Regions from separate parts of the Bradyrhizobium sp. ORS 111 genome, predicted to be linked through region 2. Evidence: predicted binding sites of a transcription regulator. Region 2 holds the regulator's gene; each other region holds the start of a gene.
What was found. The regulator PhoB, encoded in region 2, activates phosphate uptake and scavenging genes when phosphate is short. The targets are predictions, from matches to a motif close to TGTCATNNANCTGTCAT.

Region 1 (9,951 bases), 700 kb from region 2:
GGCGATCCCGACACCAACGCCGTGGTCCACGGCGGCGTCGCCTACATGAAGTCGGACGCGGCGCTGACCGTGCTGAGCATGCTGCCGCGATGGGGCTGGGTCCGCGCGTTATTTGCGGTGCCCAAGCCGCTGCGTGACGCGGTCTACAATCTTGTCGCCCGCAACCGCTATCGCATCTTCGGAAAGTACGAGACGTGCTTTGTGTTCGATGCGGGTATGCGGGCGAGGGTGTTGGAGTAAAGCCGTCTAGTATATCTGAGACAATTCGGATTAGAATTCTCGCCGCGAGCAAATGAATCACTGGGCTGAATGGCCAAAGCAGTTTTCACAACCAAGGTGGTGCCGGGATACAAGGACCTTCCGGAAGCCCGCTATCACTTTCCGAAGACATATCTCAATCAAGTGAGGCAAGCAGTTGGCGATCACATCGTCTACTACGAGCCGAGACGGTCGAGTGTCGAACTATCAAGCTTGGGAGGTCGGCAATCTTATTTCGGTGTCGCCCGAGTCACGGCTGTCATTGAGGATGAGGAGCTTGCGGATCACTATTACGCGCTCGTCGACAACTACCTTGACTTCGACGAGCCTGTTCCGTTCGCGGTGGGCAAGGAGTATTTTGAAAGCGCGTTGAAGAAGGCGGACGGTTCAACGAACAAGGGAGCCTTCGGAAGAGCTGTACGTCTCATCCCCGACTCCGAGTTTGATCTCATATTGAAGGCTGGTTTTGCTCCAATGCTGAATGAAAGCCCTGTGCTTCAGCAGGAACAAGCTTTGGGACTGTCCGAGCCGACAACGCCCTTTGATCGTCCTATCGTAGAGATGACTATTTCTCGGCCATTCCGAGAGCGATCATTCATGCACAATGTCCGAGCTGCTTATGCAAACCGGTGTGCAATGACAGGACTTCGCTTGATCAACGGCGGAGGCCGGCCCGAGGTTCAAGCGGCGCACATACAGCCGGTGGCATCAAAGGGGCCAGATTCGGTCCGGAATGGAATTGCGCTTTCCGGAACCGTCCATTGGATGTTTGACCGGGGGCTGATTTCGATCGGAGACGATTACAAAATTCTGGTAGCGGCAAACCATGTTCCTGAGGATGCCACTCGTCTCTTAAATCGGAGTCGTACGATTTATCTGCCGAACGATGGAGCTTTCCACCCCAATGCTCAATACTTGAAATTTCATCGAGACAGGGTGTTCAAGGGCTAGAATCTGTGCCCCTACTCCGCGCTTTTCGCCAACACTTCCCTCGCCGCTCGCTCTCCCGAATCCCGTGCCCCATGCGCAGTCGAGAAGAAGTGCGGCGAAGTCGCTTCTCCGGCGAAGAACAGCCGGCCATCGACCGGCGCGGCGAGCACGGCGCGCTTGTCGGCGTGGCCGGGCAAAGCGTGCGAATAGGACCCGCGGGCGAACGGGTCGTGCGACCAGCGGGATTCGCTGAGCGGCTTCAGCTTGCGGCGAAAGTCATTGCCGAGGAACGAGACGATCTCGTCGATGCTGTACGCGGCGAAGGCGCCGTCGCCTGCGTCCTCGAGCGTTTGTGCGAGGCGGCCGCCGAAGAACCCTTCGATGCAGGGCTGGCCGAACGGGCGGATGTGATAGGTGCCCATCTCGGTGCGCATGGTGGCGCCGCGCAGATTGCCTTCCTTCGGCAGCGCCTCCGCGTCATCGAGCGCCAGTGTCACCTTGTCGGCGAGGCCGAGCGGCAGGCCGCGCGCAGCTTCGACCTTGCCGGGCAGCGCGGGCGAGAAGCGGATCGCTTCATCGGCGATCAGATTGGTTGGCACGGTGACGATCACCCGGCCGGCATCGAGCGTGCCGCGCGAGGTTTCGATGCGCACGCGCTTGCCCGCGTGATCGATCAGCCTGACCGCGCAGTTCAGCGCCACCGGAACCTGCGCGCCATAGGCCGCGATCAGCGCGCCATAGCCGCGCCGCACCCGCCAATTGATGTTGGTATCTTCGTAGGCGTCGACGTCGAGGATCGAGACCCGGTCGAGCTCGCAGCCGTTTACATAGGTCGAAATCGCATCGATCATCGGGTTCCAGCGGTTGCCGGGTTCGAGATAGATGTTGGCCGGGACGTCCTTGCCCTGCTGCGCCGCTTCTTCGATGCGGTCGTAGAATTCATCGAGCGCAAGCGTGAACGCATCGCGATCGGCCTGCGGAAACGCATCGCCATAGGCTCGCTGGCCCCAGGGCGGCAGCTCCCTATTGACCTCGAATTTGAGCTGCTCGGCGATGCCGACGAAGCTGTTCTGATCGGCCGAATGCAGCCAGCCGCAGCCGACATCGAACACCACGTCGGGCGCGGCCTGGATCGTATACGCCCGCCCGCCGACGCGGTCGCGGGCTTCCAGCACGACGATCGAGAGGCCGGAGTCCTTCAGCGCATGCGCGGCGCCGAGGCCGGCGGCGCCTGCGCCGATGATGGCGACGTCGACTGCGGAGGGAAGGGAACTCATGTCCCGGCTCTAGCACGTCCAGAAGCGCGTCTAAAGTCGTCACGCGCATGACTGTCATCACCCGCGAATGCGGCTGATCCAGTATTCCAGAGACAGTGATGATTGAGCTGACGGGCCGCGGCGTACTGGATGCCCCGGTCGAGCCGGGGCATGACAGATTGGCTCACGCCACCGCTTCCTTGGCCTTTTCGGCGCGCTTGCGCTCGTTCGGATCGAGATGCTTCTTGCGCAGCCGGATCGACTTCGGCGTCACTTCGACGAGCTCGTCGTCCTCGATATAGGCGAGCGCCTTCTCCAGCGTCATCTTGATCGGCGGGGTCAGGCGCACCGCTTCATCCTTCGAGGTGGTGCGGATGTTGGTGAGCTGCTTGCCCTTCAGCACGTTGACCTCGAGATCGTTGTCGCGGGTGTGCTCGCCGACGATCATGCCCTTGTAGACCTTCCAGCCCGGCTCGATCATCATCGGGCCGCGGTCTTCCAGCTTGAACATCGCGTAAGCCACCGCCTCGCCCTGATCGTTGGAGATCAAGACGCCGTTGCGGCGGCCCTGGATCTCACCCTTGTAGGGGGCATAGCCGTGGAAGATGCGGTTCATGATCGCGGTGCCGCGGGTGTCGGTCAGCAGTTCGCCCTGGTAGCCGATGAGGCCGCGGGTCGGCGCGTAGAACACCAGCCGCAGGCGGTTGCCGCCGGAGGGGCGCATCTCGATCATCTCGGCCTTGCGCTCGCTCATCTTCTGCACCACGACGCCGGAATGCTCCTCGTCGACGTCGATCACGACCTCCTCGATCGGCTCCTGCCAGCCGCCGGTGGTCTCGTCCTTCTGCAACACGACGCGCGGACGCGACACCGAGAGCTCGAAGCCTTCGCGGCGCATGGTCTCGATCAGGATCGCGAGCTGCAATTCGCCGCGGCCGGAGACCTCCATGGAATCCTTGTCGGCGGCCTCGACGACGCGCAGCGCGACATTGCCCTCGGCCTCGCGCAGCAGGCGGTCGCGGATCATGCGGCTCGTCACCTTGTCGCCTTCGGTGCCGGCGAGCGGCGAGTTGTTGACGATGAACGACATCGACACGGTCGGCGGATCGATCGGCTGCGCCGGCAGCGGCGTCTCGACTGAGGGATCGCAGAAGGTGTCGGCGACGGTGCCCTTGGTGAGGCCCGCGATCGCGACGATGTCGCCCGCCTCGGCTTCATCGAGCGGCGTGCGCTCGAGGCCGCGGAACGCGAGGATCTTGGTCAGGCGGCCCTGTTCGATCAGCTTGCCATCGGCGGCCAGCACCTTCACCTGCTGGTTCGGCTTGATCGAGCCGGAGGAGATGCGGCCGGTGATGATGCGGCCGAGATAGGGGTTGGCCTCGAGGATGGTGCCGATCATGCGGAACGGACCTTGCTCGACCTTCGGCGGCTCGACATGGCGCACGATCAGGTCGAACAGCGGCTGCATGCCGAGGTCCTTCGGTCCCTCCGGGCTGTCGGCCATCCAGCCCTGCTTGGCCGACCCGTAGAGGATCGGGAAGTCGAGTTGCTCCTCGCTGGCGTCGAGCGCCGCGAACAGGTCGAACACCTCGTTGATGACTTCGGTCGGGCGCGCGTCGGGGCGGTCGACCTTGTTGATCACGACGATCGGCTTCAGGCCGATCTTCAGCGCCTTCGACACCACGAATTTGGTCTGCGGCAGCGGACCCTCGGCGGCGTCGACCAGCACTAGCGCGCCGTCCACCATGTTCAGGATGCGCTCGACCTCGCCGCCGAAATCGGCGTGGCCGGGAGTGTCGACGATGTTGATGCGGATATCCTTCCACTGCACCGAGGCGGCTTTCGCCAGGATGGTGATGCCGCGCTCGCGCTCCAGGTCGTTGGAATCCATTGCGCGCTCGGTCACCTTCTGGTTTTCGCGGAAGGTGCCGGATTGCTGCAGCAGGCGGTCGACGAGGGTGGTCTTGCCGTGGTCGACGTGGGCGATGATGGCGACGTTACGAAGGTTCATGGCTCTTCTTCTGGTCGTGCAAAGGATCGTGAGCGCGGTCTCGCCGGACAACTCGGGCCGGCCGCTCGCAGACATGGCCCGTCCGGGCCCGGATCACGCTCATACCTAAGAAATTTGACGGGGACGCATCGCCCCAAAAAGGAAGCCCGGCCAATGGACCGGGCACCTTGCGCGTTGCGACGCAATATAGTCAGAAAACGTCAAAAAACAACGATTTGTTGGCACTTTGGGCGACCGAATTTAGGGCCGGCGCCGTGGATTTTGCAGGCTTTCCGGCGATTTTTGGTGCGATCTGGCCGCGCTGGGAAACGGAACACGGTCGGATTGCGGGGCTTCTGCCTCGCAGCCGGCGTGTTCGTCGTCTACGATCCGAGGCGCCGGATCCGGCGAAGCTCAGCCATCGGGAAGCCGTTATGGCGATCAGGACATCCGCCGCTGCACTCGCGGCTGCGCTTTCTGTCGCGCTGCTCCTCACGCCGCGGCTCGCAACGCATGCGATCTTCGGTGCGGCCGGGTCGCTGGCCTCGGCCGCGATCGATGGTTTCGTGTCTCCGGCCATGGGCCAGCCGGGCGGACTGACGAGCAAGCAATCGGCCGCGCGCGAGACCTACGACAAGGCCGTGAAGGATTTCGAGTCGATCCTGCGCCAGCGTCGCACACAGATAGATTCCAACCAGCCGCTGCCCAACCTGCCGGGCCAGGCCCTCTACCTTGCCCGCGTCGAAATGATGAGCGCCTACAAGGATCTCACCGACGCGCTTCCGTCCAGGATCGGACGGCCGAACAAATTCGGAATCCCTCCGGCCTATTTTGACGCCGACAACGAGCCGCTGTTCGACGAGTACAGGAAGCTGTTCGATATCATGGAGGCTCCACCCGCCAGCGCGCAAAGATCGGAGACGCCATTCAAGGATGTCGTCGATCTGGCGACCGTGATCGCGCGAGCCAAGGGCCTGAATGCCACGAATGCCGCCGCTGCGGGCCGCATCAGCCTCGGCCTTTTCTATGCCGAGACGGGCGGCAAGCAGAACGCAGGAAATGCGCGGTCGAACACCTACAAGGGGAGCCTGCAGACCGGTCCGTCCGAGGATCGAAACGGTCGAAGGAAGTGGGCGGCGATCGAGGGATCAATCGCAGCCCTCGATCCTGCACTGAGCCATCGCGACGACAGGGAAGAAGCCCGGGCGGGCAATCTGGATCATCGGTTCAATCACTGGACCGCCGTGCGAGACGCCCTGATGAACGCACACGCCGATATTTTCCCGGAGGTCCCGGCGATCCTGAACGCCTTGCCGAATCCCATCGATCAGATGAAGCTGTTTGAGTTGATCCAGATCATTCCCACGCCGACCAGAGCCGCACTCAGCTCCGGCAACCTCGTCGGCTACAGAATTTCCGATCCCAGGATCATGCGATATCTGCGGAACAACAGCATCTTCGCGTTCGGCCAGGCCGACCGGGCGAGAACGTCTGCGACCTTTCGCGAAATCCTCGATGCGATGTGGCTCTTCAACGGCAAGTTCGAACAAGCGCTTGCCAAATTCGAGGAGATCAAGACCGGCAAGCGGGGATGACAGCGGCGCGGTCACGGCGGACCAAGGATGTCCCATCGCGGCTCGCAGAATTCCTTGACGGCCGTCGCGACGGCGCCCGCGATCATGTTCTGCCGTTCCGGCGAGTCCATCTCGAGCTCCTCGTCCCGGTTGATGATCGAGCCCGCCTCGAGCAGCACCGCGGGCATCCGGGTCTTTCGCAGCACGATCAGCTCATCATAGCTGTAGATGCCGGTTTCCTTGTTCAGCAGCGGATGCTGGTAGCGGCCCATGATCGGCTGAGTGTATTGGTCGGCATAATGAAGCCCCTGGGCCTTCAATTCCTTGCCGATCAGCTCGGCGAATGCGAGGCTCGCCGCGAAGTCCGGATTGTCGTGCGAGACGAAGACGGAGTACCCGCTGAACCGATCGCTGTAATGGCTTTTCCTGCCCTCGAAGTCCCAGTCCTCGAGCATCTTGTTGGGCACGGAGTCATGGTGGATCGACAGGAAGAGATCCGCACTCAGATCATTGGCGGCCGCCACGCGCTTGAAGAGGCTGGGTCTGGCCTTACCCTCGGTCAGAAGCAGTCTGGTTTCGGCAAAGCCGTCGTCCTTCAGCTTCTCCGTGATCAGCTTCGCGAGGCGCAGGTTGAAGGTGTATTCGGCAACGTTGCGCGCGCTGATCGCGCCTTCCGATTCCGCCGTATGCCCCACATCGACAACCACCCGGAATGTCGCGGGGTTGCATGTTGGCGAGGCCGGCTTCAGCGCGGAATGAGGCAGGACGACCGGCCCGAGGGCGGCAAGCCGCGTGCCGTGGGGCCTTGCTGCGACGCTGCGCCTTGCCACCTTCGCCGGCCTTGCCGCCTTCACGCGCTTTGGCGGTCCGGCATGCCTTGACGAGCCCTTGAAGATCTTTGGCCGCCAGCCGGCATCGCTGGCTTCGATCGGCAGCAGCACGAGCGCTGCTATGATGATGGCAATGAGGCGGCAAGGTCGAGACCTCGCGACGATACCGCCGAGCAAATGATCGGATTCGCAGCGCCTCATGCTCCGCCCCTTCGGGCCCCCAGCACAATGGCTCTGCTATCGATACCGGAAGAGGTCGGTGACGTCCATCCCGGTCAATTGCGGAGCCCCGGCCTTGGGCCAAGGGCGTCCGGCACAGCGGCGGTTCCGCAGCGGGTGCGAGCGGACTACGCCTGCTTCGGATCGAGCGTGATCGACCACAATTCGGCGTCAGCGCGATCGCGCAAGCTCACCGTCATCTGTCCGCTCTTGCCGTCGATCTTGACGTGACCGAAGAACTGCATCCCGGCGGAGGGCGGCAGATTCTGGTTCGCTTCGCCCGGCGCCTTCACGAACTTCACTTCCGGGCCAAACGTGTTGTCGAGCTCGTTCGGGCCGAACGTGCCGGCATGCAGCGGACCGGAGACGAATTCCCAGAACGGATCGAACTCCTGGAACTGGGCCTTGTTCGGGTTGTAGTAGTGCGCGGCAGCGTAGTGCACGTCGGCGGTCAGCCACACCGTGTTGACGATTCCCGCGGTCTTGATGAAGCGCAGGAGGTCGGCGATCTCGAGCTCGCGGCCACGCGCCGGGCCGTCGCCCTGGGCGAAGGCTTCCGAGCCCTTCTTGTTGGCCGCATCGTCATAGACGATGAGCGACAGCGGCATGTCGGAGGCGATCACCTTCCAGGTGGCGCGCGAGTTGAGCAGTGCGCGCTTCAGCCAAGCGAGCTGGTCGGGCCCGAGGAAATAGGCGTCGGGACCGTAGGTCTCCTGCAGGTTCGGGCCGTTGGGGCCGCGATAGCTGCGCTCGTCGAGCATGAAGACGTCGAGCAGCGGACCGTAGCTCAGCGTGCGGTAGACGCGGCCAGGATCGACGATGCTCTCGCGCATCGGATACATTTCGTGGAAGGCGCGGGCCGCGCGCGCGGCGAGCAGCGTGATGTCGCGCTCCTTGTAGGTCGCGGGCAATTGCTTCGACAGCGACCAGTTGTTGGTCACCTCGTGATCGTCCCACTGCACGAAGATCGGCACTTCGGCATTGAAGGCGCGCAGATTGTCGTCGAGGAAATTGTATTTGTGGGCGGCACGGAATTCGTTGAGCGTCTCGGCGACCTTGGCTTTTTCCGGGATCGTGATGTTCTTCCAGATCTTGCCGTCGGGCTGCTTCTGCTCGGCCGAGATGATGCCGTCGGCATAGATGGTGTCGCCGGAGTGCAGGAAGAAATCCGGATTGTGCTTCTTCATGGCGGAAAAGGTGAACATGCCGCCGTCGTCGGGATTGATGCCCCAGCCCTGGCCGGCGACATCGCCGCCCCACACGAAGGACACGTCGCGGCGATCGCTCGGCGCGGTGCGGAAGCGGCCGACTACCGGCTCGCCGGCGATGTCGATGTGGGAGAGATCGCGGAAGCGGACGCGATAGAAGATGTCCTGGCCGGAGGGTAGGTTCTCCAGCAGCATCTTGGCGGTGAAGTCGCTTTCCGGCAGCGCCGCGATCGGCGGCAGCGCGCGGGCATCCTTGAATGATTCCGTGGTGGCGACCTCGACCATCATTTGCGACGGGCGGTCGGCGCGGGCCCAGACCACGCCGCCATCGACGCCGACGTCGCCGGATTGCACACCATGGGTGATCGCCGGTCGGTCGGCGGCGCGGGAGAGGTGAGGCATCGCGATGACGCCGGCTCCCGTTGCTGCCGCGGTCGACAGGAAGCGTCGGCGGGTGATCTTGTGCGAAAACCGGATCGTCATTGGGGGTCTCCAGGGACAGGACGCAACACTGCGCCGCAAGCTGGCAAAGACCTAGAAAAATTCCATGACGGAGAGATTACAGGGGGAAGGCTGAGCGCTGGATGAGCGGGCTCCCGAATGTATCGGTCCCGTGAGGCGACCACGCTCGTCAGGCTCCCTCTCCCGCTTGCGGGGGAGGGTGGGGGGGGGCTGTCTCCGCGAATCGTGCCGCGGAGACAGCCCCCACCCGCCGCGCTGCGCGCGTCGGCCTCCCCCGCACGCGGGAGAGGCGAAGAGAAGCTACGGATGGAGAAGAGGTCGCACTCGCGCTGCTACGCCGAGCCCGCCGCCCTGAACTGGGTCGCCGCACGCTGCAGGTTCTGCGGCATGCTGATCAACAGCGCCTTGCGGTCGGCGACCGCGTTGTGGAACTGCTCCAGCGCGATGTTGAATGCGGTGAGTGTGCCCTGTTCGATCGTGCCGTGCTCGAAGCACGCCAGCGTGTCGCGCAGGATGTCGTCGGCCTCGGCCTGCATCTGGTCGAGTTCATCGGTCGAATCGCTGCGCCGCGCGGCCTTCAGCATCTCCAGCAGGCGATCCCGCTGCGAGGTGTTGGTGTTGCGTTCATCCTGCTTGAGATAGCCGGCGAACCACGCGCCGGCCGAGCCCATGGCCGAGAGCGCCATCAGGCCCCACCAGATGTAATCGCTGTAGCGATCGAGGAAGGTCTTTTCCTCGCCGTCGACGAAGGCGGCGGCGCCCGGATGCGCGGGGATGACCGCGTCCTTGTCGGTGTCGGGGGTCTCGATCTTGGCGGCGAGCGGGAAATCGCTCTTCAGCGACTGCCGGATCTGGAACAATTGCCGCGTGAACGCTGCCACCGTCGATTCCGAAAGGCCTTTGCGGGCAACGATGTGATGCGAGAAGCTGATGGTCTTGACCTCGTCCTCGGGCCGGTCGGCGGAGCCGAGCGAGCCGGCCGGGATTTCCGAGGCCTCATAGGCCGGGTGGTTCTGCGCAATCGCCTCGGAGGCGTCGATCGCGAGGAAGGTCGGCTCGTTGCCGTCATGGCTTGAAGCCGCGATCGCGTCGATGGTGATCTTGCTGTTGGCGGGCCCTGCGGCGAGATAGGCGTCAGCCTTCTGGTTGCGGATCGCCTCGACCGCCTCATTGACCGGGAACTGGACGATGTCGACCTTCATCGGATCGACGCCATATTGCACC
Region 2 (9,951 bases):
GCCAGAAGCAGATCCTGCATAAGCTGGGTGTTGTCATCAGCATCGCCGTTATCGGCATCGCCTGCTACGTTCTCTATCATATGCTGCGCGGCATCGACACCCACGAGGTGGTCGAGGCCATCAAGAGCACCGAGCAGCGTCAGATCGTGCTGGCAGCGCTATTCGTCGCAGCAGGCTACTTCACGTTGACTTTCTACGACCTGTTCGCGGTGCGCGCGATCGGCCATTCCCATGTCCCGTATCGCATCAATGCGCTCGCGGCGTTCACCTCCTATTCGATCGGCCACAATGTCGGCGCCAGCGTCTTCACCGGCGGCGCGGTGCGCTATCGCATCTACTCAGCCTGGGGCTTGAACGCGATCGACGTCGCCAAGATCTGCTTCCTCGCCGGCCTCACCTTCTGGCTCGGCAACGCCGCGGTGCTCGGCCTCGGCATCGCCTATCACCCGGAGGCCGCCGCCAATATCGATCAGTTGCCGCCCTGGCTCAATCGTACCCTCGCATTCGCGATCATCATCGCGCTGGTCGCCTATGTGGTCTGGGTCTGGACCCAGCCGCGGGTGGTCGGCCGCGGGCCATGGACCGTGACCTTGCCGGGCGGGCCGCTGACCCTGCTGCAGGTCGCGATCGGCATCCTCGATCTCGGCTTCTGCGCGCTTGCCATGTATGTGCTGGTGCCGGACGAGCCGAACCTGGGGTTCGTCGTGGTCGCCGTCATCTTCGTGTCGGCGACCTTGCTCGGCTTCGCCAGCCATTCCCCCGGCGGCCTCGGCGTCTTCGATGCCGCCATGCTGGTCGGCCTCTGGCAGATGGACCGCGAGGACCTGCTGGGCGGGATGCTGCTGTTCCGGCTCCTCTACTATATTGTCCCGTTTGTCATATCTGTAATCTTGCTGACGTTTCGCGAGGTTATTGTCGGCGCCCGACTCAAACAGCTGCCGCAGGCTGATTCGGGGCCCCGCGTCGAGCCGCACCACGAAGCGGTTTTCGTCCGCAAGCGCGGTGATTCCGGCGTCTGATTGAAGCGGCCAGATCGGTCCTCGCGCGACGTCCGTTTGACCTCGCCCAGGCGAGATCTGAACCGAAGGGAAGAAAGCCGCCGCGATGGCAATCGATGATTCACCCTCCTCCATGTTCTCGCCGTGGCCGGACCGGTTGCGTCATGCTGCAATCATCCTGCTGGCGGCAGCCCTTGCGCTGAGCGTGGTCGTGGCGCTCGGCGAGCTGTCGCCGGTGCGCGCCGCCGCGGTGTTCATCTGCATCGCCGCCGCGGCCCTGGTGCCGTGGCGGCTGCACGATGCGGCGACGTCGCGCGAGGATGCCCGCAGCGTCAACCCGGTCGAGGCCGCCGCCGTCAGTGCCGTTGTCGCCGGCATGCCGGATCCGGCCGTGCTGTTGGATCGCGCCGGCCGCGTCATCCACCTCAACGCGGCCGCCGCCCAGCTCGCGCCGGCGCTGCGCAAGAACGAGCTGGCGCAATTCGCCTTGCGCTCGCCCGAGATCATCACCGCGCTGCGCGAGGCGATCGCCACCACCGAACCGCGCCGCGCCACCTACACCGACCATGTGCCGGTCGATCGCTGGATGGAATTGGTCATCACGCCGGTTCCGGTGCCGACCCTGTTCGGCGGCACCGACAAGTGCATGCTGATGACCTTCCACGACCAGACGCCGCTGCGCCGGGTCGAGGAGATGCGCGCCGACTTCGTCGCCAATGCGAGCCATGAGCTGCGCACGCCGCTCGCCGCGCTGTCCGGCTTCATCGACACGTTGCAGGGGCCGGCGCGGGACGATGCCCGGGCCCGCGAGCGCTTTCTCGGCATCATGCATATCCAAGCCACCCGCATGGCGCGGCTGATCGACGATCTATTGTCGCTGTCCCGGGTCGAGCTCTCGGCGCATGTCCAGCCGGAAGCCCTGATCGACATCATGCCGATCATCCGCCAGGTGGTTGATGGGCTGGAGGCGCTGGCGCGGGAGCGCCAGGTCGAGATCGAGCTCAACCTGCCACAGGCGCCGGTCACGATTGCCGGCGACCGGGAGGAGCTGCTGCGGCTGTTCGAGAACCTGATCGAGAACGCGCTCAAATACGGTGCCTCCGGTGGCCGCGTGATCGTGTCGCTGAGCCAGCCGGCGCCAGGCGAGGCGAACCCCGAAATCCGCGTCATGGTGCGGGATTTCGGTCCGGGCATCGCGCCGGAGCATCTGCCGCGGCTGACCGAGCGCTTCTATCGGGTAGACGTCGGCGACAGCCGCAACCAGGGTGGAACCGGCCTCGGATTATCGCTGGTGAAACATATTCTTAACCGTCATCGCGGGCGTCTTTTGATCGAAAGCGTACCGAAGAGCGGCGCGACCTTTACCGCCTGTTTTCCGCGCCCGAAGACCCCGGTACCGGTATAAAGCTGAGCGTTTTCAATCGCTTAATACTGTCATCCAACTGTCATCCAACCTTCGTAAAAGCAGCACCGACCGCTCCTAGATGGACCGGCGTGAGCGCGATCGGGCGCATTCGGCGCTTCGCTCAGCAAGGGAGACCAGCATGAATTTCATCAAGACAATCGTCGCTGCCGGCTTGGTCGCCGCGTCGACGTCGGCCTTTGCTGCCGATATTACCGGCGCGGGCGCGACATTTCCGTTCCCGATCTATTCGAAATGGGCCGACGCTTACAAGAAGGAGACCGGCAACGGTCTGAACTATCAGTCGATCGGCTCGGGCGGCGGCATCAAGCAGATCCAGGCGAAGACCGTCACCTTCGGCGCCAGCGACATGCCGCTCAAGGTCGAGCAGCTTGAGAAGGACGGCCTCGTCCAGTGGCCGATGGTCATGGGTGCGATCGTTCCGGTCGTGAACCTCGACGGCGTCAAGCCCGGCGAGATGGTGTTCGACGGCGAGACACTCGCCAACATCTATCTCGGCAAGATCACCAAGTGGGACGATCCGGCGATCAAGAAGCTCAATCCGAAGGTCAACCTGCCCTCGGCCGCGATCACCGTGGTCCGCCGCTCGGACGGTTCGGGCACCACCTTCAACTTCACCAACTATCTCTCGAAGGTCAGTGCTGATTGGAAGAGCAAGGTCGGCGAGGGCACCGCGGTCGAATGGCCGACCGGCGTCGGCGCCAAGGGCAACGAGGGCGTGTCCGGCAACATCAGCCAGACCAAGAACTCGATCGGCTACGTCGAGTACGCCTACGCCAAGCAGAACAAGCTGACCTACACCGGCCTGGTCAACAAGGGCGGCAAGACGGTGCAGCCGACGGTCGACGCCTTCCAGGCCGCCGCTTCCAACGCCGACTGGTCGCATACGCCGGGCTACTACGTGATCCTGACCGACCAGCCCGGCGACAAGTCCTGGCCGATCACGGCGGCGACCTTCATCCTGATGCACAAGGAAGCAACCGATAAGGCGGCTTCCCAGGAAGCGCTCAAGTTCTTCCGCTGGGCGTTTAAGAACGGCGACAAGATGGCCGAGGAGCTCGACTACATCCCGATGCCGGGCAATGTCGTCCAGCAGATCGAGAAGACCTGGACCTCCGAGATCAAGAGCTAACTCCGACGTTTCGAACCAAAGCTGTGCCGCCCACGGGGCGGCACAGCCTCTGCAACCGGATCCGGACTCCGTCATTATCGCGACAAGCCTGGAGTTCGGGAGCGGCGCCCCGGAAGGCGCAACCGGAACGGCGTCGGTCAAAAAACGTCGGTGACGATCGCTTCGGGGCGTAGCGGGTTGCGCAGCTTTTACATAGTAGAGAGGGGATTGGCGTGGCTGACATGGCTGTTCAGAGCGATGTGATGGAAGCTGCCGGACCTTACGATCGCGCCAAGGCCCTCAGCGCGTTCAAGCTCGGTGATGCCGCCTTCTACTGGGTCACCCGGATTTCGGCGATTTCGGTTCTGTTGATCCTCGGCGGCATCATCCTGTCGCTGATCGTCGGCGCCTGGCCGGCGATGAAGGAATACGGGTTCGCCTTCCTGTGGACCCAGCGCTGGGCGCCATCGGCCGATCCGCCGGTGCTCGGCGCGGTCGGTCCGGTCTACGGCACCCTGATCACGTCGACCATCGCCATGCTGATCGCCATTCCCGTGGGCATTGGCATCGCCGTGTTCCTGACCGAACTCTGCCCGCAATGGCTGCGCCGACCGATCGGCATCGCGGTCGAGTTGCTCGCCGGCATCCCCTCGATCATCTACGGCATGTGGGGCTTCTTCGTGCTCGGCCCGTTCCTCGCCAACACGTTCCAGCCATTCATGATCCGCATCTTCGAGGGTGTGCCGGTGCTCGGCAGCGTCTTCGCGGGCCCGCCGTCCTATCTCAGCCTGTTCAACGCCTCGCTGATCCTCGCGATCATGGTGTTGCCGTTCATCACCGCGATCTCGGTCGACGTGTTCAAGACCGTGCCGTCGGTGCTGAAGGAAGCCGCCTACGGCATGGGCTGCACCACCTGGGAGGTCGTCCGCAGCGTCGTGATCCCCTACACCCGGGTCGGCGTGATCGGCGGCATCATGCTGGCGCTCGGCCGTGCGCTCGGCGAGACCATGGCGGTGACCTTCATCATCGGCAACTCGTTTCGCATCTCGTCGTCGATCTTCGCGCCGGGCACCACGATCTCGGCGGCGATCGCTTCCGAATTCGCCGAAAGCGACGGCCTGCACCAGTCCGGCCTGATCCTGCTCGGTCTGCTCTTGTTCGTGCTGACCTTCTTCGTGCTCGCCGCAGCGCGGTTGATGCTGCTGCGTCTGGAAAAGAAGGCGGGGAAGTGACGCCATGAACCCGATCTACAAATCCCGCCGCCGCAGCGACATCGTCGTCCGCGCCCTCTGCATCGGCGCTGCGCTATTCGGCGTCACATGGCTGGCGCTGATCCTGCTTACGCTGCTCTACAACGGCGTCGCAGGGCTGAGCGTGCAGCTCTTCACCGAGAACACCCCGCCGCCCGGCTCGACCGAAGGCGGTCTGCTCAACGCCATCGTCGGCTCGATCATCATGACCGTGATCGGGGTCGGTATCGGCGCGCCGCTTGGCCTGTTCGCCGGCACCTACCTTGCCGAGTACGGTAGACATGACAAGCTCACCTCGGTGATCCGCTTCATCAACGATATTCTGCTCAGCGCGCCCTCGATCATCATCGGCCTGTTCATCTATGGCGCCGTGGTGGTGCCGATGCGCGGCTTCTCGGCGATCGCCGGCTCCCTGGCGCTCGCGGTGATCGTGATCCCGGTCGTGCTGCGCACCACCGAGGACATGCTGCTGCTGGTGCCCAATCCGCTGCGCGAGGCGGCCAGCGCGCTCGGCCTGCCGCGTTCGCTGGTAATCAAGCGGATCGCATATCGTGCCGCCCGATCGGGTCTGATCACGGGCGTGTTGCTGGCCACCGCCCGCGTCGCCGGCGAAACCGCCCCGCTGCTGTTCACCGCGCTCTCGAACCAGTTCTTCAGCCTGAACCTGACCAGCACGATGGCCAATCTGCCGGTGACCATCAACAACTTCGTGCAGAGCCCCTATGCCTACTGGAAGGAGTTGGCCTGGAGCGGTGCACTGCTCATCACCTTCACCGTGCTCGCGCTCAATATCGGTGCGCGCATCCTAGGTGCCGAAAGGGCTGCAAAATGACCGAGCTTTCCGTTTCGATGACTGCCGCGAGCCACGTCCCCCAGGTGCCGCTTCCAGAGGCGCCGCCGAAAGTGACGGTGCGCAATCTCAACTTCTACTACGGCGAGCACCACGCGCTGAAGAACATCAACCTGACGCTCGGCACCAACCGCGTCACGGCGTTCATCGGCCCGTCGGGCTGCGGCAAGTCGACCCTGCTGCGCATCTTCAACCGGATGTATGATCTCTATCCGGGTCAGCGCGCCGTCGGCCAGTTGATGCTGGACCAGACCAACATTCTCGACCCCAAGCTTGACCTCAACCTGTTGCGCGCGCGGGTCGGCATGGTGTTTCAGAAACCGACGCCGTTCCCGATGACGATCTACGAGAATATCGCGTTCGGCATCCGCCTCTACGAGAAGATCTCGAAGTCCGAGATGGACGGTCGCGTGGAGAAGGCGCTGCGCGGCGGTGCGCTGTGGAACGAGGTCAAGGACAAGCTGAACGCCTCGGGCCTCTCGCTGTCCGGCGGACAGCAGCAGCGCCTGTGTATCGCCCGCACCGTCGCGGTGCGGCCCGAGGTGATCCTGTTCGACGAACCGTGCTCGGCGCTCGACCCGATCTCGACCGCCAAGGTGGAGGAGCTGATCCAGGAACTGTCCGAGGACTACACGATCGCGATCGTCACCCACAACATGCAGCAGGCGGCGCGCGTCTCTGACAAGACCGCTTTCATGTATCTTGGCGAACTGATCGAGTTCGACGACACCAACAAGATCTTCACCTCGCCGAGCGACCGACGGACCCAGGACTACATCACCGGCCGGTTCGGCTAGAGCATGATCCGGAAAAGTGGAGACCCGGTTTTCCGATGAGATCATGCTCAAACAAGGAAATGAGATCATGATCCGGCCGGATCATGATTGAAGGAGCAAGCGATGGTTTCTGAACATACCGCCAAGGCATTCGACAGCGATCTGCAGGAACTCACCCGCCTGGTCGCCGAGATGGGCGGCCTCGTCGAGCGCATGATCACCGAGTCCGTCGACGCACTGATCCGCCGCGACGTCGCGCTCGGCAAGCGCGTCGTTGCCGCCGACGTCGAGATCGACGGCCTGCAGCGCATCATCGAGGAGCGCGCGGTGCTGACGATTGCGCGTCGCCAGCCGATGGCGATCGACCTGCGCGAGATCGTCAGCGCGATGCGGGTGGCGACCGACCTCGAGCGGATCGGCGATCTCGCCAAGAACATGGGCAAGCGCGTCGCGGCCCTCGAGAGCGATTTCCAGCCGTTGAAGCTGATCCGCGGCCTCGAGCACATGACCGATCTGGTGCTGTCGCAAGTCAAGTCGGTGCTCGACGCCTACGCCGCGCACGACTTGCCGGCCGCGATGACCGTCTGGAAGGGCGACGAGGAGGTCGACGCGATCTGCACCTCGCTGTTCCGCGAACTGCTCACCTACATGATGGAGGATCCGCGCAACATCTCGTTCTGCATCCATCTGATGTTCTGTGCCAAGAACATCGAGCGGATCGGCGACCACGCCACCAACATCGCCGAAACCGTGTTCTACATGATCGAAGGCCAGCAGATCACCGACAAGCGCCCGAAGGGCGACATGACCACCTTTGCCACCACGGTGCCGGGTAACGGCTAGCTGAGGTGTTTGGTTCGCCTCTCGGGCAACGGATCAACACAGAGAAAGAACATAGACCGATGAGCGCACGCATTCTGGTAGTCGAAGACGAGGAAGCGCTGACGACGTTGTTGCGCTACAACCTCGACGCGGAAGGCTACGACGTGGAGACGGTCGGACGCGGCGACGACGCCGACACAAGGCTGAAGGAGCGTGTTCCCGATCTCGTGGTGCTTGACTGGATGCTGCCGGGCCTCTCCGGCATCGAGCTGTGCCGCCGCCTGCGGGCGCGGCCTGAGACCAAGCAGCTTCCGATCATCATGCTGACGGCGCGCGGCGAGGAGAGCGAGCGGGTGCGGGGCCTCGCCACCGGCGCCGACGATTACATCGTCAAACCGTTCTCGGTGCCGGAGCTGCTGGCGCGCGTGAAGGGCCTGTTGCGTCGCGCGAGCCCTGAGCGGCTCGCCACCGTCCTGACTTACGGCGATATCGAGCTCGACCGCGAGAAGCGCCGCGTCGCGCGCTCGGGCCGGCCGATCGATCTCGGCCCGACCGAATATCGCCTGCTCGAGTTCTTCCTCGAGCATCCCGGCCGCGTGTTCAGCCGCGAGCAGCTTCTCGACAGCGTCTGGGGCCGCGACATCTATATCGACGAGCGGACCGTCGACGTGCACATCGGCCGCTTGCGTAAGCTGCTCAATCCCGGCCGCGAGCAGGATCCGATCCGCACCGTGCGCGGTGCCGGCTATGCGCTCGACGACCGCTTCGCCAAGGCGGAGCCGCAGCCGTAAGGCGCGGGCAGCAGATAACCACAGCGTCGTCCCGGCAAAAGCCGCGACCCATAACCCCGAATGCAATTTGTTGCGCGAAGTCGGAACGACGAGTCCTGTTCACAACACAAGCCGCGGCGGATGGGTCCCGGCCTGCGGCAGGACGACGCTGTGACGTAGAGGTAGTCCCCTCACAAAAAAATCCCCGCTTGCGCGGGGATTTTGTTTCCACGGCCTATGATGCTCACCGGGTCGGCGGCTTGTTGGCGGGCCTGCGCCGGTCGGCAGCCGGCTGGTAGGCGACGCGCGAGTGGTGCGCGCAATAGGGCAGGCCGGTGAGCGCCTTGCCGCCGCAGAAGAAGAATTCAGGGCTCGAGGGGTCGCCGACTGGCCAGTGGCAGGTCGCCTCGTTCAGCTCGAGCAGCGACAGCCGCTGGCTCATCGGCACCACATTGTCATAGGCGACCGGATCCGGCTCCAGCTCGACCTCGAAGGCGTGGGCGAGCGCGGTGTTGCCGCGCGAGACCGGGCGCGCCACCCGCATCATATGTTGGGCGGGACGGGCCTTGCGCTGTCGCGGGGCAGCGGTGGAAGGGGCCTTGGCACGGCCGGATAGGCCAAGCCGATGCACTTTGCCGATCACGGCGTTTCGCGTCACATTGCCGAGTTCCGCCGCAATCTGGCTGGCCGACAGGCCCGCCTCCCAGAGCTTCTTGAGCTGCTCGACGCGATCATCGGACCAGGTCAATACCGTCATCGCATTCTTCCCTTCGCCTTGCGCCGGCCAGTCATCGGAGCGGCGCTGCGAGCCAAATCTGACAAATATCCCTGCGGTCAGAATCCCTTAGCCCTCGCCGGACGCGGTTTTGCGCCCGAACGTGTACGCAGAACGAAAGCTACTTAGAGGGTCCAGTACTGCCGCACGAGATGTCGTATCCGACAGGCCAAACGCTACAATATGGCGTGACTCTGGCGCAAGAGTCCGCGGCAGCGCGTCCACATGTTCCGACATTTATGCATTGCAATGAGGCTTTTCCACCTCACCGGTATGCTCGGGATTGCGCGCGTTTCGCACTGCAGGAAGGCCACTTCGTGGCGATTGACAGCGACTGCCCGCAGCATACAATGCCTTCCACGTGCCGCCCGAAAAGGCGGCACGTTTTGTTTTCCGAAGCTGGCCGTTGCTGCGCTGGCGTTAAGGCACGCGGCAATTGTCGGCCTCAAACCCGTCAGTGATTGCCATGACCAATAGCGCCACGTCGCATCTGCTTCCCGTCTTCGCCAGGGTCGATCTCGGCTTCGAGCGCGGAGAGGGCGCCTGGCTCATCGCGACCAACGGCGACCGCTATCTCGATTTCACCTCGGGCGTCGCGGTGAACGCGCTCGGGCATGCGCACCCTCATCTGGTCAAGGCGCTGCAGGAACAGGCGACCAAGCTCTGGCACATGTCGAACCTGTTCAAGAGTCCGGACGGCGAGGCGCTCGCCGCGCGGCTCTGCGAGCAGAGCTTTGCCGATTACGTGTTCTTCTGCAATTCCGGCGCGGAAGCGATGGAAGGCGTGATCAAGCTGGTCCGCCATTATCACTTCTCCAAGGGACATCCCGAGCGCTACCGCATCATCACTTTCGAAGGCGCGTTCCATGGCCGCACCTTGGGAACCCTCGCCGCCACCGGTTCCGCCAAATATCTCGAGGGCTTCGGCCCGCCGATGGACGGCTTCGACCAGGTTCCGCATGGCGACATCGAGGCGGTGAAGAAGGCGATCGGGCCGCACACCGCCGGCATCCTGATCGAGCCGGTGCAGGGCGAGGGCGGCGTGCGTTCGGCGCCGCAAGCCTTCTTCAAGGCGCTGCGCCAGCTCTGCGACGAACACGGCCTGTTGCTTGCGTTCGACGAGGTGCAGACCGGCATGGGCCGCACCGGCGAATTGTTCGCCTACAAGCGCGTCGG
Region 3 (9,951 bases), 1.8 Mb from region 2:
AGGCCGGCGAGATCGCGCAGCACGCCATCGCGCATCCGGTAGGACACCCGCCCCGCGCTCGGCGCGAGCTGCGCCGACAGAAGCTGCAGCAGGGTCGACTTGCCCGATCCAGACTCGCCGACGATCGCCAGCACCTCACCGGGATAGAGCGAGAAGGAAACGTCGCGACAGGCCGCGAGCGGACCGTAATTCTTGGCAAGCCCTTCGGCGACCAGCAGCGGCTGGTCGTTGTCGGGGTGCGACTGCTCAGACATGCGCCTTCTCCTTGTGCGGCGCTGCGCCGAGCGCGCCGTGATGACCGGCTGCCTGGCGCTGCTCGCAGAAATCGGTGTCCGAGCAGACGAACATCCGCCCACCCTTGTCGTCGGTGACGATCTCGTCGAGATAGGAATCGTCGGCGCCGCACAGCGCGCATGGCGCATCGAAGCGGTAACGCGTGAACGGATGGTCCTCGAAATCGAGCGAGACCACGGTGGTGTGCGGCGGGATCGCGTAGATGCGCTTCTCGCGGCCGGCGCCGAACAGTTGCAGCGCCGGGCAATTGTCCATCTTCGGATTGTCGAATTTCGGCGTCGGCGACGGATCCATCACATAGCGCGCGTTCACCTTCACCGGATAGGCGTAGGCGGTCGCGATGTGGCCGAACCGCGCGATGTCCTCGTAGAGCTTCACATGCATCAGCCCGTATTCGGCGAGCGCGTGCATGCGCCGCGTCTCGGTCTCGCGCGGCTCGAGGAAGCGCAGCGGCTCCGGGATCGGCACCTGATAGACCAGCACCTGCCCCGCATGCAGCGGCGCCTCGGGAGTGCGGTGGCGGGTCTGGATCACGGTCGCCTCCGTTGTCGAGGTCGTGGTCGCCACACCCGCGGTCTTGCCGAAGAACTTGCGGATCGAGATCGCGTTGGTGGTGTCGTCCGAGCCCTGGTCGATCACCTTCAGCACGTCGTCAGGCCCTAGGATCGCTGCGGTCACCTGCACGCCGCCGGTGCCCCAGCCATAGGGCATCGGCATCTCGCGGCTCGCGAACGGCACCTGATAGCCGGGAATCGCGATCGCCTTGAGGATCGCGCGGCGGATCATCCGCTTGGTCTGTTCGTCGAGATAGGCAAAGTTGTAAGTCGGCGCGTTCATTCCGCGGCCTCCCGCATTTCCGGCGAATGGTTCGCCTCGGCGAATTCCTGCCGCAGCTTGCGCAACAGGCCGAGCTCGGACTGGAAGTCGACATAATGCGGCAGCTTCAGATGCTCGACGAAGCCGGTCGCCTGCACGTTGTCGGAATGCGACATCACGAACTCCTCGTCCTGCGCCGGCGAGCTCACCTCTTCGTCAAGCTCGCGCGCGCGAAGCGCGCGATCGACCAGCGCCATCGACATCGTCTTGCGTTCGCTCTGCCCGAACGCCAAGCCGTAGCCGCGGGTGAAGCACGGCGCCTCGGTCGCCGAACCCTTGAACTGATTGACCATCTGACATTCGGTCAGCTCGATCGAGCCGAGCGGCACGGCGAAGCCTGCGTCCTCGGCGAAGAACTCGACCTCGACGTCGCCGAAGCGGATCTCACCCGCGAACGGATGGTTGCGGCCATAGCCGCGCTGCGTCGAATAGCCGAGCGCGAGCAGGAAGCCCTCATCGCCGCGCGCGAGATTCTGCAGCCGCAGGTCGCGATCGGCCGGAAAGCTCAGCGGCTCGCGGGTGAGATCGCCGACCGGCGCGTCGGCATCCGCCTGCGGCGAGCCTTCGATCAGGCCGTCGCGCCCGAGGATGTCGGTCACACGCGGCGTCGCCGCTTGCGACGCTTCCGCCGTCACCGGCTGCTCCGGTACGAAACCTTCGGCCAGTTGCGGATCGAGCAGGCGATGGGTGTAGTCGAAGGTCGGCCCCAGGATCTGGCCGCCCGGAATGTCCTTGAAGGTCGAGGAGATCCGGCGACGCACCTGCATCTCGCCGGTATTCACCGGCTCGGTCGCGCCGAAGCGCGGCAGCGTGGCGCGGAAGGCGCGGACCAGGAAGATCGCCTCGATCATGTCGCCACGCGCCTGCTTGATCGCGAGCGCCGCGAGCTCGCGATCATAGAGCGAGCCTTCGGTCATGACGCGATCGACGCCGAGCGAAAGCTGCTCGGCGATCTGCGCCAGCGACACTTCCGGCACATCGCGGTCGCCACGCCGCTCATGCGCGAGCAGGCGGTGGGCGTTCTCGATGGCGCGTTCGCCTCCCTTGACGGCTACGTACATGGCTTACACTCCACTTGCGACCAACCGCGTGGTGCGCGGGATCGCGGCAATCGCATCGTCATCAACCAACACGACGTCGATGCCGCGCGGGAACAGGGCTTCGTTGATCGCAAGCCGGGCGAACAGGTCGCGCGGCTGGATCATCGCTTGCAGCAGCGCGGTGCCGTCGATGCCCGGGCCCTTCAGTTCGAAGGCCGGTCCTCGCGTCAAGCTGTCCACCTGCAGGATCAGTGTGGTCGAGCGATCCGGATATTCGCTGCTGCCGAAAGCGAAGCGGTCGAGCGCCGGCAGGTTCGCGGCGTCGCCGATCAGCGCGAAACTGGCGACCGAGGGATCCGCGATCACCGGCGCGCTGGTGTGAAACTTGAGCCATCGCGCGACGTCTGGTGTCGCCGACATCGCGCCATCGAGCCAGATCGGCGTGTCGTGATCGAACAGCGTCAAGGCGACCGCAGCCGTGCCGCGCATCACCCCGGCGGGCGTCCCCGCACTCGCCGAGACGCGCTGGACGCTGCCCGGACGCGCCATCGCGTCCATCACCGAGCGGAACGTCGACTGCGCCGACAGCACCTTGTCGGCAAAACCTGCGGGCAATTCGGCAACCGTCGTCATCGTATCATCCCTCACCGCGCACCATCGTGTAGAAATCGACCCGCGTCGCCGCGGTCTCGGCGGCCTTGCGGCCGCGTTCAGCGTCGATCGCCGCACGCAGCGGCGCAATCACCTTCGCCTCCACCTCACCGGACAACGCCGCCGATTGCACCATGGCGTCGCACAGCGCGATCATCTGCGCCTTTTGTGCATCGCGGCCGAGCGTGTAGCCGAAACCGACCTCGCCGGTCGCAAGTCGCACCGCGGCGCGCGACACCGTCGCCTCGCCCAGATTGAACGGCGCGCCGTCGCCGCCGACCCGGCCGCGCAGCATCACGAGGCCGTTCTCTGGCTCGCGAAGATTTTCATGCGCAGGCAGCGCGATCTCACGCATTCGCTCGGCGATCGCGGCCGCGCCGGAATGCGCCAGCACCGCCATCGCGGCCTTGCGCTGCGCTTGTTTGCTGTTCGGTCCGGTCGAAGCCATAAGCAACCTTGCCTGATTCAAGTTGTCTATGTTAATAGACAACTTGATAGCGGAGCGCCATGACTGTTTCGTGACAAACTGAAGATTTCTGCTATCACGGCGCCATGAGCATGCAGGAAAGTTCCGGCGTCGCCTTGTGGCGGCAGGTCGCCGACGGCATCGAGCGCGGCATCGCTGACGGCCGCTTCGTCGCGGGCGAAAAGCTGCCCGGCGAGATGGAGATTGCCGAGACCTACCGCGTCAACCGCCACACCGTGCGGCGGGCGCTGGCGGCGCTGGCGGAACGCGGCCTGGTGCGCGCCGAGCGCGGCAGCGGCACCTATGTCGAGGCGCAGCGCCTCGCCTATCCGCTGCGCTCACGCACCCGATTTTCCGAGATCGTCGGCGCCGGCGGACACGAACCGCGCGGCCAGTTAATCGACGCCCGTGACGACGTCGCCACCCGAGAGATCGCTCGCGAGTTGGGCTTGAAGATCGGCGCTCCCCTGGTCCGGATCGAGTCGGTCCGGCTCGCCGACCGCACCCCGATCTGCGTCTCCACCACTTGGCTGTCGGCCGAACGGTTTCCCGACGCCGGCAGCGTGTTCGCCAACGTCCGCTCCATGACGAAGCTGCTGGCGCATTACGGCGTGAAGGACTACCGGCGTTCCTCGACCCGGATCACCGGAGCGATCGTCGACGCCACTGACGCGGCACGGCTCAATCTCGCACTGGGCCATGCGGTGCTCGTCGTCGATGCCACTGACGTCGACACCGCGGACAAGCCGCTCGTCACCAAGCGCTCGCGCTTCGCCGCCGAGCGCGTGGAATTTCTGGTGGAGAACGGTTGAGGACCGTAGGGTGGGCAAAGCGAAGCGTGCCCACCTTCTCCTGCGCCGAGCCAGAATGGTGGGCACGGCGCTGCGCGCTTTTGCCCACCCTACGAATTACTGAGCTTGGTCTCTACGCGACCGCTCTCCGCCCGATGATGGCGAAGCGGAGCTTGCTGGAGATGAAGTCGATCGCGGCGACGGCGATCAGGATCATCAGGATCAGGAACGACACCTTTTGCCACTCCAGCACGCGGATCTGCTCGGCGAGCTGCAGACCGATGCCGCCGGCACCGACGATGCCGATGATGGTGGCCGAGCGCGTATTCGACTCGATGAAATAGAGCACCTGGCCTGCGATGACCGGCAGCACCTGCGGCAGCAGGCCGAAGCGGATTTCATGCAGCGCATTGCCGCCGGAGGCCCTGACGCCCTCGACCTGCTTGCGATCGGCCCCCTCGATCGCCTCGGAGAACAACTTGCCGAATGCACCGAAATCCGACACCGCGATCGCCAGCACGCCGGCAAACGGGCCGAGACCGACGACGTTGATCCAGACCAGCGCCCAGATCAGCGTATCGACGCCGCGGATCGAATCCAGGAACCGGCGCACCGGAAAGCGGATCAGGTTCGACGGGATGATATTGCGCGCCGCCAGCAGGCTGACCGGCAGCGCCATCACTGCCGCAAGCGTGGTGCCCAGCAGCGCGATCGACAGCGTCTCGCCGAGCGCCTGCATGTAGAGCGGAAAGGACGAGCCGGGATTGGGCGGGATCATCATCATGGTGATCCAGCCGAGCTGACTGATGCCGGTAATCAGCTTCGTCGGCGAGAAATCGAGATCGACGAGGCCAAATACGAAGATCACGAGCGCGGCCACGATCATCGCCGGCGTCGCCAGCCGCGCCGAGGCGGGCCGCTCGAACACCTCGGGATATTTCGCCCGCAGCTCACCGGTATTCGGCGTCGGCAATTGGCTCATCGGCGCGTCTCCTTGCCGAACAGCCGGGCGCGCAGCCAACCGGTGGAGATGTCGATGAGGAACACCGTGACGATGATCATCACGAGAATGGCGCTGACATCGGAATAGTAGAACTTGCGGATCGCGACCACGAGCTCCTGGCCGATGCCGCCGGCGCCGACGAAGCCCATGACCGAGGCCTCGCGCACGTTGATCTCGAACCGCAGCAGCGCATAGCTGGCGTATCCGGCCACGACCTGGGGCAGCACGGCAAAACGCATGCAGGACGGCCAGCTCGCGCCGGTGGATCGGATGCCCTCGACCGGCTTCATGTCGGCATTCTCGACGATCTCGGCGAACAATTTGCCGAGTGCGCCGGTGGAGTGAATCGCGATCGCCAGCACGCCGGCCATCGGCCCTAAGCCGAAGGCGATCACGAAGATCAGCGCGAACACGATGCCGGGCACCGTGCGGGCGAATTCCAGCAGGCGGCGCACTCCGAAGCGTAGCCACGGCGACGGCGACGTGTTCTCGGCGGCGAAGAAGTTCAGAGCGAAGGCGAGCACGGCGCCGGTCAGCGTACCGACATAGCTGATCAAGAGCGTCTCGCCGAGCAGCTTCAGCCATTTCTTCCAACCCCAGAGCCACTCGGCCGGATTGGTCCAGACCCGCCCGCCTGAATCGAGGGTGAGGATGCGATCGAAATAGCTGACGAAGTTGCCGAAATAGGTGAACAGCGTGCGCAGATTCACTTCCGCGCCGAGCGCCGCGATCAGAAGCGCCGCGCAGAACACCGCGACCGCCAGCGTCGCCTTCAGCCGCTTGCGAGCGATTGCCTTGCGATAGGCATCGTTCAGCGCCGCCAGTTGCTGGGCTGGGAGAACGGATACGGCGGTCGCCATCGCAGGCCAATCTGCTCGAGAAAGTAACGGAAAAAGGGCCGGGTCATAGAACCCGGCCCAGTTCAATGCACGTGCGATCAGGACGCCTTCTTGCGCAGATTATCCACGAACTTGATCAGCTCGATGGTCTTGTCATAGTCGGCATTGGTGATCGATTGCCACGGACGGTTCTTGCCGTCGGACAGCTTTTTGAAGGCCTCCGGATCCTTCTTGTCGGCATCGAGGAACGCCTGCTTGATCGCGGCCTTCATGTCGTCGGGCAGGTCGCGGAGATAGGCATAGGGCGAGTTGATGATGAGGTCGGACTTCGAGATGATGCGGAAGTCTTCCTTCTTCATCGGCGTGCCGTCGCTCGACTTCACCATGTTCTTGTTGAGCATGCGCGTGAGGTTGGAGTCGTCGTCGGCGTTCCACCAGTTGGCGGCGACGTCCACGGTGCCCTGCGCCAGCGCCAGCACGGCGTTCTCGTGGCTGCCGGTGAAGATCACCTTGGAGAAGAAGCTGTCCGGATCGATGCCCATCTGGTTCAGCTTGAAGCGCGGCATGTTGTTGCCGGAGGTCGAATTGGGATCGACCAAGCCGAGATTCTTGCCCTTGAGATCCTCGACCTTCTGATACGGGCTCTTGGCGAGCACGTAGAACACCGAGTAATAGCCCTTGGAGCCGTCGGCATTGACGTCGATTACGAACGCATCGGTCTTGACGCCAGTGAGAAGGGCACGCGAGAACGACGCCGGACCGTAATAGCCGATCTGGATGTTGCCGGCGCGCTGCCCCTCGATCACCGCTGCGTAGTCGTTGGCGACGCGCAAGTTCACCTTGATGCCGAGTTCCTTCGACAGGTAGCTGATGAACGGCCCGAAGCGCTCGGTGACACCGGAGCCGTTCTCGGCCGGAATCACGGCAAAGGTGATCTCCGGATACTTCGACTTCCAGTCCGAGGCCGAAGCCGAGCCGGCGAACGCCAGCGAGGCAGCGCCGGCCAATACGGTGCGACGAGTGATCATGATAAACCCCTTGTTGTGGTTACGCGTGTTTGGCCGGGCGAAATGCCCGTCCATCCTGATCGGGAATTGTGCGCCGCTCAGGCCGCCGCTGCGGTGCCGAGCGCCGGAACATTTGCGCCCTCGGGCGCGGGCAACGGCGCCCCGCCGATGACGTCGTTGGCCTCGAGGTCGTAGAGCTCGCGGGCGATGTGGTCGGTCAGCGTCGATGGTTGACCGTCGAACACCACGCGCCCCGCCGCCATGCCGATCAGGCGGTCACAATAGGTCCGCGCCAGGTCGAGCGAATGCAGGTTGCAGAGCACGGTGATGCCGAAATGCTTGTTGATGCGCAGCAGTGCGTCCATCACGATCTTGGTGTTGCGTGGATCGAGCGACGCGATCGGCTCGTCGGCGAGGATAACGTCGGGCTCCTGCACCAGCGCACGTGCAATCGCGACGCGCTGCTGCTGGCCGCCGGAGAGCTGGTCGGCGCGCTGTGCGGCGAGCTGCGCAATGTCGAACTGTTCGAGCGCGGACATCGCAAGCGCCCGGTCCTGCTCCGGCCACATCTGCGCCAGCGAGCGCCACGACGGGATTTCGGCAAGCCGTCCCATCAGCACGTTGGTCAGAACGTCAAGCCGGCCGACCAGATTGAATTGCTGAAAGATCATCGCCGAACGCGCGCGCCACTGCCGCAGCGCCTTGCCGCGCAGCGCGGTGACGTCGGTGCCTTCGAACAGGATGCGGCCGGAAGTCGGCTCGGCGAGGCGGTTGATCATCCGCAGCAGCGTCGACTTGCCGGCACCGGAGCGGCCGATCACGCCGACGAAACTGCCGGGCGCGATCGAGAATGACGCGTTATCGACTGCGGCTTTTGTGCCGAACCGGCACGTCAGACCTTCCACCACCAGCATGCAATGCTCCACCCGCGTCTCGATGGGCCATCGCTATCCCCGCTGTTTTACAGTTATGTGACGACACGGCTGCGGTGCGGCGATCGTCCACACCACCTCACTTGCCGTCATCGCAACGTCATGATCTTGTCATCAAGCACCTTGAAGACGAGCGTATCTCCCCGGAAGCCATGATTTGCGGAGGCCCTGATGGCCGGAAAGAAACTCTCCATCGTGCCGACGATCGATCCCACCGCGTCGGTACGCGAGAGCAAGCTCGGCACCTATACGGAAGTCGGCGCGCGCACGATCCTGCTCGAAGTCAGCATGGACGATTACTCCTACGTCGTGAATGACAGCCAGATCACCTACACGACGATCGGAAAGTTCTGCTCGATCGCAGCGATGACCCGGATCAATCCCGGGAATCATCCGATGCACCGTGCCACGCAGGCGCATTTCACTTACCGCGCCAGCGCCTACTTTCCCGGAGAGAGCGACGACACCGACTTCTTCAACTGGCGACGTGCGCATCACGTGCATATCGGCCATGACGTATGGATCGGTCACGGTGCGATCATATTACCTGGCCGGAGCATCGCCACCGGCGCCGTCGTCGCCGCCGGGGCCATCGTCACCAAAGACGTGCCTGCCTATACGATCGTTGCCGGCAATCCGGCGCGTCAAATCAAGCCGCGCTTTGCCGCGCCCATCGCAGATCGCCTCGCCGCGCTGGCGTGGTGGGACTGGGATCATGACATGCTGCGCCGTGCCCTGCCCGATTTCCGCAAGCTTTCGGTGGAAGAGTTCCTCGACAAGTATGAAGCTGAGGGTGCTTCCGAATCACAAGACAAGCAGCGGAGTGCCGCATCGTGACCGACATTTTCATCGAAGGCGGCCGCGCGCTGATCGACGGATCGCTCGTCGAGACATCGCTCCGGACAACGGGACGCGACATCGCTGCCCTCGACGCCGAGCAGGGCCGCGCGGCGCTCCACCTTGATGCCAACGGCTTGTTGGTGCTGCCTGGCATCGTCGACCTGCACGGCGATGCCTTTGAGCGGCAGATGATGCCGCGTCCCGGCGTCGACTTCCCGACCGACATTGCGCTCATCGACAGCGACCGGCAGGCGATCGCCAACGGCATCACCACCGTGTTCCACAGCACGACCTGGTCATGGGAGCCCGGCCTGCGCAGCGCCGACAATGCGCGGAAACTGCTCGATACAATCGAGGCATTGCGGCCGCAGCTTGCCGCCGATACGCGCTTTCACCTGCGCCACGAGACCCACAATCTCGACGCCGAGGCCGAGATCACGCAATGGCTCGCCGAAGGCCGCATCGATCTGTTCGCCTTCAACGATCACAGCAACGTCAAGCCGAAGAAGCGCAACCAGCTCGCTGAGCGTGCCGGGCTGTCGGTCGAGGCGATCAACGAGATGCTCGACCAAGTCGTCGCCCGCCGCCCCGACGTGCCAGCCTCGATCGCGCGTCTGGCCGCCGCGGCGCGTGCCGCCGGCATCCGCATGCTCTCGCATGACGACAACAGCCCCGTCATGCGCCAGGAGTATCGCGCACTCGGCGCTGCGATCGCCGAATTCCCGATCAACGAGGAGACCGCGCGCGACGCGGCCGCCGCCGGCGACTTCATCGTGTTCGGCGCCCCCAACGTGGTGCGTGGCGGCAGCCACACCGGCTGGACCAAGGCATCCGAGATGATCGCGAAGGGCCTCTGCTCGGTGCTGGCGTCGGACTATTACTATCCGGCGCAACTGCTCGCAGCATTCCGTCTGGCGGCCGACGGCATCCTGCCGCTCACCAGCGCCTGGGACCTGATCTCCTCGGCGCCGGCGCGCGCCGCGGGGCTCGATGATCGCGGCGTGCTGGCCGCCGGCCGCCGCGCCGACATCATCATCATAGACGACAAGGTGCCGTTGCGGCCCCGCGTCGTGGCTGCGATATCAGCCGGACGATTGGTGCATCTGGCGGATGCAAGCTGTCTCGTTCATTCGCGCGCGCCGCGCAAGACGGTTGCAGCGGCGTAACCTCACTCTATTCTGCTGCCATGGCCAATCATCCGCGCTACGCAAT

Region 1: the regulator PhoB is predicted to act here: its motif matches at 8,813-8,829, upstream of P6U30_RS01540 (alkaline phosphatase D family protein).
Region 3: the regulator PhoB is predicted to act here: its motif matches at 7,998-8,014, upstream of phnC (phosphonate ABC transporter ATP-binding protein).

The regions. Positions count from the first base shown of each region.
Region 1 is NZ_CP120701.1:318,604-328,554, forward strand. Features, by position in the region: gene P6U30_RS01510 (thiol-disulfide oxidoreductase DCC family protein) at 1-240, shown strand, start outside; gene P6U30_RS01515 (HNH endonuclease) at 310-1,209, shown strand; gene P6U30_RS01520 (flavin monoamine oxidase family protein) at 1,221-2,465, opposite strand; gene typA (translational GTPase TypA) at 2,629-4,455, opposite strand; gene P6U30_RS01530 (hypothetical protein) at 4,869-6,029, shown strand; gene P6U30_RS01535 (N-acetylmuramoyl-L-alanine amidase) at 6,041-7,039, opposite strand; gene P6U30_RS01540 (alkaline phosphatase D family protein) at 7,186-8,748, opposite strand; gene P6U30_RS01545 (TAXI family TRAP transporter solute-binding subunit) at 9,060-9,951, opposite strand, start outside.
Region 2 is NZ_CP120701.1:7,643,964-7,653,914, reverse strand. Features, by position in the region: gene P6U30_RS35390 (lysylphosphatidylglycerol synthase domain-containing protein) at 1-1,019, shown strand, start outside; gene P6U30_RS35385 (ATP-binding protein) at 1,105-2,403, shown strand; gene pstS (phosphate ABC transporter substrate-binding protein PstS) at 2,543-3,553, shown strand; gene pstC (phosphate ABC transporter permease subunit PstC) at 3,775-4,764, shown strand; gene pstA (phosphate ABC transporter permease PstA) at 4,769-5,614, shown strand; gene pstB (phosphate ABC transporter ATP-binding protein PstB) at 5,611-6,429, shown strand; gene phoU (phosphate signaling complex protein PhoU) at 6,532-7,251, shown strand; gene phoB (phosphate regulon transcriptional regulator PhoB) at 7,311-8,021, shown strand; gene P6U30_RS35350 (GcrA family cell cycle regulator) at 8,245-8,757, opposite strand; gene P6U30_RS35345 (aspartate aminotransferase family protein) at 9,242-9,951, shown strand, end outside.
Region 3 is NZ_CP120701.1:5,816,991-5,826,941, forward strand. Features, by position in the region: gene phnK (phosphonate C-P lyase system protein PhnK) at 1-254, opposite strand, end outside; gene P6U30_RS26840 (alpha-D-ribose 1-methylphosphonate 5-phosphate C-P-lyase PhnJ) at 247-1,131, opposite strand; gene P6U30_RS26845 (carbon-phosphorus lyase complex subunit PhnI) at 1,128-2,231, opposite strand; gene phnH (phosphonate C-P lyase system protein PhnH) at 2,235-2,843, opposite strand; gene phnG (phosphonate C-P lyase system protein PhnG) at 2,848-3,309, opposite strand; gene phnF (phosphonate metabolism transcriptional regulator PhnF) at 3,414-4,139, shown strand; gene phnE (phosphonate ABC transporter, permease protein PhnE) at 4,252-5,100, opposite strand; gene phnE (phosphonate ABC transporter, permease protein PhnE) at 5,097-5,981, opposite strand; gene phnD (phosphonate ABC transporter substrate-binding protein) at 6,059-6,988, opposite strand; gene phnC (phosphonate ABC transporter ATP-binding protein) at 7,066-7,881, opposite strand; gene P6U30_RS26885 (chloramphenicol acetyltransferase) at 8,071-8,736, shown strand; gene P6U30_RS26890 (alpha-D-ribose 1-methylphosphonate 5-triphosphate diphosphatase) at 8,733-9,905, shown strand; gene P6U30_RS26895 (DUF1045 domain-containing protein) at 9,926-9,951, shown strand, end outside.